Rhodoligotrophos defluvii: one gene and its partner. The protein of the gene in region 1 interacts with the protein of each later gene in a pairwise test. Links are inferred from orthologs where the notes say so. Each region holds a gene or a part of one and is shown on either strand. Other genes may lie near its edges.

Region 1 (3,186 bases):
TCTCAGCTGCGGTCTCCAAGCCGTAGTCGACCGCCTCCAGCGACAACCTGATGGCCCGCAGCTGGAACGGGAAGGTCACGAGGGCGGCGGCGAGCGCAGCACCGGTCCAGCTGAACACGAAACGGATGCCGAATGTTTCCATGAGCCATGCGCCGAGCGGCGCCTTTGTCCCGAGCAGGACTAAAAGGAGGTAGCCCATGACCACCGGCGGCAGGATCAGCGGCAGGTGCAGCATGCCGTCCACGATCGTCTTGCCCGGGAAACGGCAGCGCGCCAGCACCAGGGCCGCCGCGATTGCGAACGGCAATGCGCAAGCCACCGCAACCACGGAGATCTTCAGGCTGAGCAGAAGGGCCTCGATTTCCGCTGAGGTCAGCACGCCCATTTGATCACTTCACCTTGAAGCCGAAGGTCCGGTAAATCTCCTGCGCCTTGGGGCCGGTGATGAAGGCGAAGGCCTGGCGCACCTCCGGCCTATCCTGTCCGCTCGCGATGGCAAAGGGGTAAGTGATGGGTGGGGTGACCTCGGCGGGAAAGGTGGCGAGCACCTTCACCTTGTCCGATTGCCGCGCATCCGTGGCATAGACGATGCCAAGCGGCGCCTCCCCTCGCTCCACCAGCGCAAGGGCGGCCCGCACATTGTCGGCACGCGCGAGCCGCGGCTCCACGGATCTCCACAAGCCGAGCTTCGTCAGCGCCTGCCTGGCATAGATCCCGGCCGGCACGTGATCGGGGTCTCCGACCGAAAGCCGCCCTTCAGGACCAAGCAGAGCCGGGAGGTCAAGCGCGGAGGAAAGCTCGACCGGCTGCTGCGCACTTGCTGCCGGCGCGACAAGCACCAGGCTGTTGCCGATGGGGCTGGTCCGGCTGCCCGCGACGATCATCTGGCGCTTGGCGAGATAGTCCATCCACTGCTCATCGGCCGAGGCGAAGATCTGCGCCGGGGCGCCAAGCTCGATCTGCCGCGCCAAGGTCGAGGACGAGGCGAAGGAGAAGCGCAGCGGCTGCCCTGTTTCGCGCGTATAGGCCTCGGCTGAGGTCTGCAGGGCATCGGTCAGACTTGCCGCTGCAAACACGGTCACTGCGCCGTCAGCCCGTGCATCTGAAGATGCGCCAGCGAGAGCCAGCCCCGCCAGCGTCAGCAACATGCCGAAAAACCGTCTCATCCAGCCTCCCCTGCCGCAGGTAAGCCGTAATATTCACTCGGATATAGCGGCGGAGTCAACGGCACGCAGCCTTGCTCAGTTTTGGCCGGACTGGTAGAGCGGTGGCATGAGCACGCCGAACATCAAGGTCGCCGCTTCCGTCCTCGCAGCTCGTTTCGACAAGCTGGGCGAAGAGGTCCGCGCAGTGGACAAAGCCGGCGCCGACCACATTCATCTCGATGTGATGGACGGGCATTTCGTGCCGAACATCTCTTTCGGCGCCAGCGTTATCAAATCGTTAAGATCCTGCTCGGATAAGATATTCGACGTGCACTTGATGATTGCGCCGGTCGATCCTTTCATCGAGGCATTCGCCGCAGCTGGAGCGGATATCATAACCGCCCATGTTGAGGCGGGCCCGCACACCCACCGCACGATCCAGGCGATCAAGCACGCGGGGTGCAAGGCAGGGCTCGCGCTCAATCCGGGGACGCCTGTCGAGGCCGTGGAGCCTCTCATGGACGACCTCGATCTGGTGCTGGTCATGACGGTCAATCCCGGCTTCGGCGGACAGTCCTTCATCGAAAGCACCCTTCGCAAGGTGGCGAAGGTGCGGGAGATGATCGATCGCAGCGGACGCGAGATTGATCTGGAAGTCGATGGCGGTATCAACCCGAGTACAGCAGCACGCTGCGTTGCAGCCGGCGCGAATGTCCTGGTGGCCGGCACAGCCATTTTCGGCGGCGGGCCTCAGCGCTATGCCGCAGAAATTGCAGCCATTCGCGGCTGACACGCCCTCGTCTTTCGCGCCGGCGGAGGCCTGCTAGCCATGGCCGCCGCGGGAAGCGTTGCCGGATCGCCCGCCGCGGAGCTCATGGACGCCTTGGCGCGGCGCACCGCCCACCGTCTGATCGACCGCGCCGCTGGCCTGGTCCCGCGCCTCGCCTTCCGTGCCGCCAGCTTGAGCCATCCACCCCGTCCGCTGCTGCGGGGCGATCCGGATTTCGCCGCTGCCATTTATCGCGGCCGATTCGCGCTTGCCGGTCACACGGTCGAGGCCGGCAGCCGCTCGATCTTCGCGCTTCTCGAGCTGCCCGCGAATTTTGCGGCCGAGCTCCATGGCTTTTCCTGGCTCAAGCATCTGGAGGCCGCGGACACCGAGCTTGCCCGCATCCAGGGGCGGGCTCACATCAGCGATTGGATCACCACCCGCTGCTATAAGTCCACCGTGGCCCGCGACCTGTCCGTGGCCGCGCGCCGGCTGATCTCCTGGCTCCTGCACGGGCCGTTTCTCCTGCACAACGCCGACCCGGCCTTCGCCCGCCTGTTCTTGGGCAGTCTCAATCGGCAGGCCAGCCACCTCGCGCGGGCGCTCCATCTTGCGCCCACCAACCGCGGCCGGCTCGATGCCGCCATTGCCCTCGGCTATGCGGCGATCTCGCTCGGCGGGCTCGAGAAGCTGCGCACCGAGCTGCTGGACCGACTGGGGCAGGAGCTTGAGGAGCAGGTTCTGCCCGATGGCGGTCACATCTCGCGCAATCCGGCGGCCACGGTGGAATTGCTGCTCGATCTGCTGCCTTTGCGGGAAGCGGTCCACGCCCGCAAGCTGCACGCACCGCCACCACTCGATGCGGCAGTCGAACGCATGCTGCCCTTCCTGCGCTTCCTGCTGCATGGCGACGGGGGCATCGCCACCTTCAACGGCGTCACCGATCACATGGCGGGTGCGGTGCGGGCGCTGATCGATGCGGACGACGTGCGCGGCAAGCCCATTACCCTTGCCCGGCACACCGGCTACGCCCGCTTGGCCTTCGGGCGCTCGACCGTGCTGGTGGATGTTGGCCGCCCCCCGGCGGTGGGGCTCAATCCGGCCATGCAGTCGGGGCCGCTCGCCTTCGAATTCAGCGATGGGCCGCATCGCATCGTGGTCAATTGCGGCACCTCGAAGACGGGCAATGCCGCCTGGGCGGCTGCTTCGCGACGCACGGCGGCGCACTCCACCGTGTGCATGGGCGACCGCTCGGCCAGTCTGATCATCGAT
Region 2 (3,265 bases), on another replicon or contig:
CCAGGAGCTCCGGGGTGAAACTTTCCGCGACCTCACAGTGGATGTCGCGGAAGCGCTCGGGCAGGCCGCTCACCAGCGGCTCGGGCGCGAAGGCCAGCTCGTCGAGCCGCCGCCAGAAACTCCAATCTCCCAGGAAAACCGCCTGCTCGCTGCGCTGGTTGTCAGCAAAAAGCTCGTTCGGCGTGGCATACCCCTCGGCCAGAGCCTGCAGCAGGCGCCGTTCGGTGCGGCTCAACCCGTCATAGGCGCCGGGCAGCTCTTCGATGGCCCGGATCATGGCCGAGCGCAGGAACGGAAAACGCGCCAGATCGGGGTCGGTGGACAGCGCGGCCCACGCCTCGGGCGTGGCGGCGCAATAGGCGGTCCACACCTGGCTTCCGATCTCGAAGTCGATCTCGGTCAAGGTGCGCTTGGCGCCGGCGAAGCGGATGATGGAATCGGGCGCATGGCGGCCGAGATAGTCATTGGCCTGCACCAGGTGAACGTTGGTCACGGCGCCGTTGCGGTTCAAGGCGTCCAGCGTCTGGAACAGTTGCAGCTGGTCATAGAGGTCATGCTCGAACCACAGCTCGACCGGCTGGCCGGGGGTGATTGCATCGATCTGCTGGCGGCGGGCGGCAAATTCGTCCTCGATCTCGTGCCGGGGTACGGCGAACGCTTCGCTGAGGAAGGCCGCGCGGATCTCGTCCAGCGTCGCAAGATCGCTGGTCAGCGGCACCGGGCCGTCGACCAGGGTATCACGCCACGGAACGATCGTGGTGGAGAGCCCGGCAGTCTTCAACGTATCGGCGACCATGTCACCATTGGTGATGATCAATGTCATTCAGCATACCTCACTGTCACTCCCAGCCGCGCGACTGTGGGCCCAGAATGCGACGATTCCTGGGCTCGTCGCCCCGGAATCGGCAATTGCTGGTCACTCGTGACAGCCGTCGGTGTATAGGCGTGGGGCAGGGTGCGCCCAAGCGCCTTCGCGGTGGCCACTTCCACGACAAGCCGTGGCCGGTTATAGAACCACCGCCCGTGCCATTCCCAAGAAGTGGAGCCCCTATGACCGCCATTGTCGACATTACTGCGCGCGAGATCCTGGACAGCCGTGGAAATCCTACGGTCGAGGTTGATGTGGTTCTTGAGGATGGCTCCTTCGGCCGCGCCGCGGTCCCGTCGGGCGCGTCCACAGGCGCGCACGAGGCGGTCGAGCTGCGCGATGGGGATGCGACCCGCTATGGCGGCAAGGGCGTGACCAAGGCGGTGGCGGCGGTGAATGGCGAGATTTTCGAGGCGATTGCCAATTTCGATGCCGAGGACCAGGTCGATATCGACCGTACGCTCATCGAGCTGGACGGGACAGACAACAAGTCGCGGCTCGGCGCCAACGCCATTCTCGGCGTGTCGCTCGCGGTGGCGCAGGCAGCGGCGGATGCCAGCGGCTTGCCGCTCTATCGTTATGTGGGCGGCACCTCCGCCCGTGCACTCCCGGTGCCGATGATGAACATCCTCAACGGCGGGGCACATGCCGACAACCCGATCGATATCCAGGAATTCATGATCATGCCGGTCGGCAGCCCAAGCTTCGCGGAAGCGCTGCGGGTGGGTGCGGAGGTGTTCCATGCCCTGCGCAAGGAGCTCAAGGCGGCGGGTCACAATACGAATGTAGGGGATGAAGGCGGATTTGCCCCCAACCTGTCCTCGACCGACGAGGCTCTGGGTTTCATCATGCGGGCCATCGAGCTTGCGGGCTACACGGCCGGCGAGGACGTGTTCCTGGCGCTCGATTGCGCATCGACCGAGTTCTACAAGGACGGCCGCTATCACCTGGAAGGCGAGGGCAAGGTGCTGGATGCCGACGGCATGGCCGACTACCTGAACGACCTCGTGGCACGGTTCCCCATCATTTCGATCGAAGACGGCATGGCCGAGGACGATTGGGAGGGGTGGCAGGCCTTGACGGCACGGCTTGGCCAGCGGGTGCAGCTGGTGGGCGATGACCTGTTCGTGACCAACCCGGCCCGCCTGCGCGACGGCATCGCAGCGGGAGCCGCCAACGCCATTCTGGTGAAGGTCAACCAGATCGGCACGCTCACCGAGACCCTGGAGGCGGTGGAGGTGGCGCACAAGGCGGGCTACCGGGCCGTGATGTCGCACCGGTCGGGTGAGACCGAAGACAGCACCATCGCCGATCTGGCGGTTGCCACCAATTGCGGGCAGATCAAGACTGGCTCCCTTGCGCGCAGCGACCGTCTTGCCAAATACAACCAGCTCCTGCGCATCGAGCAGCAGCTGGGCACGGCGGCGAGCTACGCCGGCCGTTCGGTGCTCAAGGGGTGACCGTCACAGCAGGCGGTCCTGCTCTGGCGCTGTGACGTGTGGCCGCGGCTCGTCGTCATCTATGAAAGGGATCGGATCCGGCTCGACGGGATATCGCGGCGTCTCGCTCACGTAGTGGTTCAAGTCTGTCTTGAATTGATGGATGAGGCCGTCCATGGCGGTGCCATCGCCATTCGCCGCGCCGAAAACAACATCGTCGAGCCGGTGTAAGAGCCATAGTCTCCGGGCGTCGATGGCTTCGGCCGTCGGGATGCCTTTCGGCGGGTGCGCCGGCAGAAATCCACCCAGTCCCTCGACGAGCCATTCGGCGCGCGCCCCCAACTGATCGGCCACGAGCATTCGGTCAGCGTCAGGCAGCGGCATTCCGGCGAGCGTCTTCAGCTTCGCGAGCTCGTTGTCGATCATAAACTGGAACCTCACGAGGCTTTGGGCCAAGGCATCGGAGGTGCGCAGCGAATAGCTTTCGAAAGCAGGCTCCGGGGGAGGCGGTCGAAGATCGCTGTTCTGCTCAAGCAAGGCGTGGATCCATTCCGTTGGCTGGCCGCCCCGTCTGGTTCCGTCAAGCATCGGGTCGGAGCCGAGCGATCCGGAGACCCGCCCTGCGGGATCCGGAGTGCTGGTCCCGCTGCTGGCCTGGCTGAGTGTCGCGTATCCTTCAGAACCATAGGGCGATCCCGAGCGGCCAAGGCTCACAGCGTCATGGCTCAGACCACGCCACATAGGCTCGTTCGGACTGAAATGCCAGCTGCCGGTGCGGAGATCGGGCAGGTTATCGTAGAGACTGGCCAGTGAAGGCGAGCGCACGAGGCCGTCAGGGCCGCCATAGGTGTGGAGGGATATGCTGGGCGTGGAGATGCCGGCCAGCATATGACCATCGTCTCGCGCGCCAAACGGCTCGCCGCTTTCTAGAAATCGCGCCGTGAGTGCATTTGACGGC

What was found.
Region 2: the proteins of rpe (region 1) and eno interact in binary tests that used the Escherichia coli proteins (3 or more experiments, as listed by UniProt). The link is inferred for Rhodoligotrophos defluvii from one-to-one orthologs.

The regions. Positions count from the first base shown.
Region 1 is NZ_SZZM01000001.1:830,755-833,940, forward strand. What follows is about bases 234-3,103. They hold rpe (ribulose-phosphate 3-epimerase), read left to right. Parts: upstream 234-1,272; coding sequence 1,273-1,935; downstream 1,936-3,103. Other genes in these bases: modB (molybdate ABC transporter permease subunit), read right to left, coding at 234-385; modA (molybdate ABC transporter substrate-binding protein), read right to left, coding at 390-1,166; E4P09_RS04000 (heparinase II/III family protein), read left to right, coding at 1,975-3,103. Also shown: more of modB, read right to left, coding at 1-233; more of E4P09_RS04000, read left to right, coding at 3,104-3,186. UniProt on the Escherichia coli protein: Catalyzes the reversible epimerization of D-ribulose 5-phosphate to D-xylulose 5-phosphate.
Region 2 is NZ_SZZM01000007.1:177,469-180,733, forward strand. Bases 241-3,189 are described here. They hold eno (phosphopyruvate hydratase), read left to right. Parts: upstream 241-1,050; coding sequence 1,051-2,328; downstream 2,329-3,189. Other genes in these bases: E4P09_RS23380 (DUF1835 domain-containing protein), read right to left, coding at 241-823; E4P09_RS23390 (hypothetical protein), read right to left, coding at 2,332-3,189. Outside these bases: more of E4P09_RS23380, read right to left, coding at 1-240; more of E4P09_RS23390, read right to left, coding at 3,190-3,195. UniProt on the Escherichia coli protein: Catalyzes the reversible conversion of 2-phosphoglycerate (2-PG) into phosphoenolpyruvate (PEP). It is essential for the degradation of carbohydrates via glycolysis.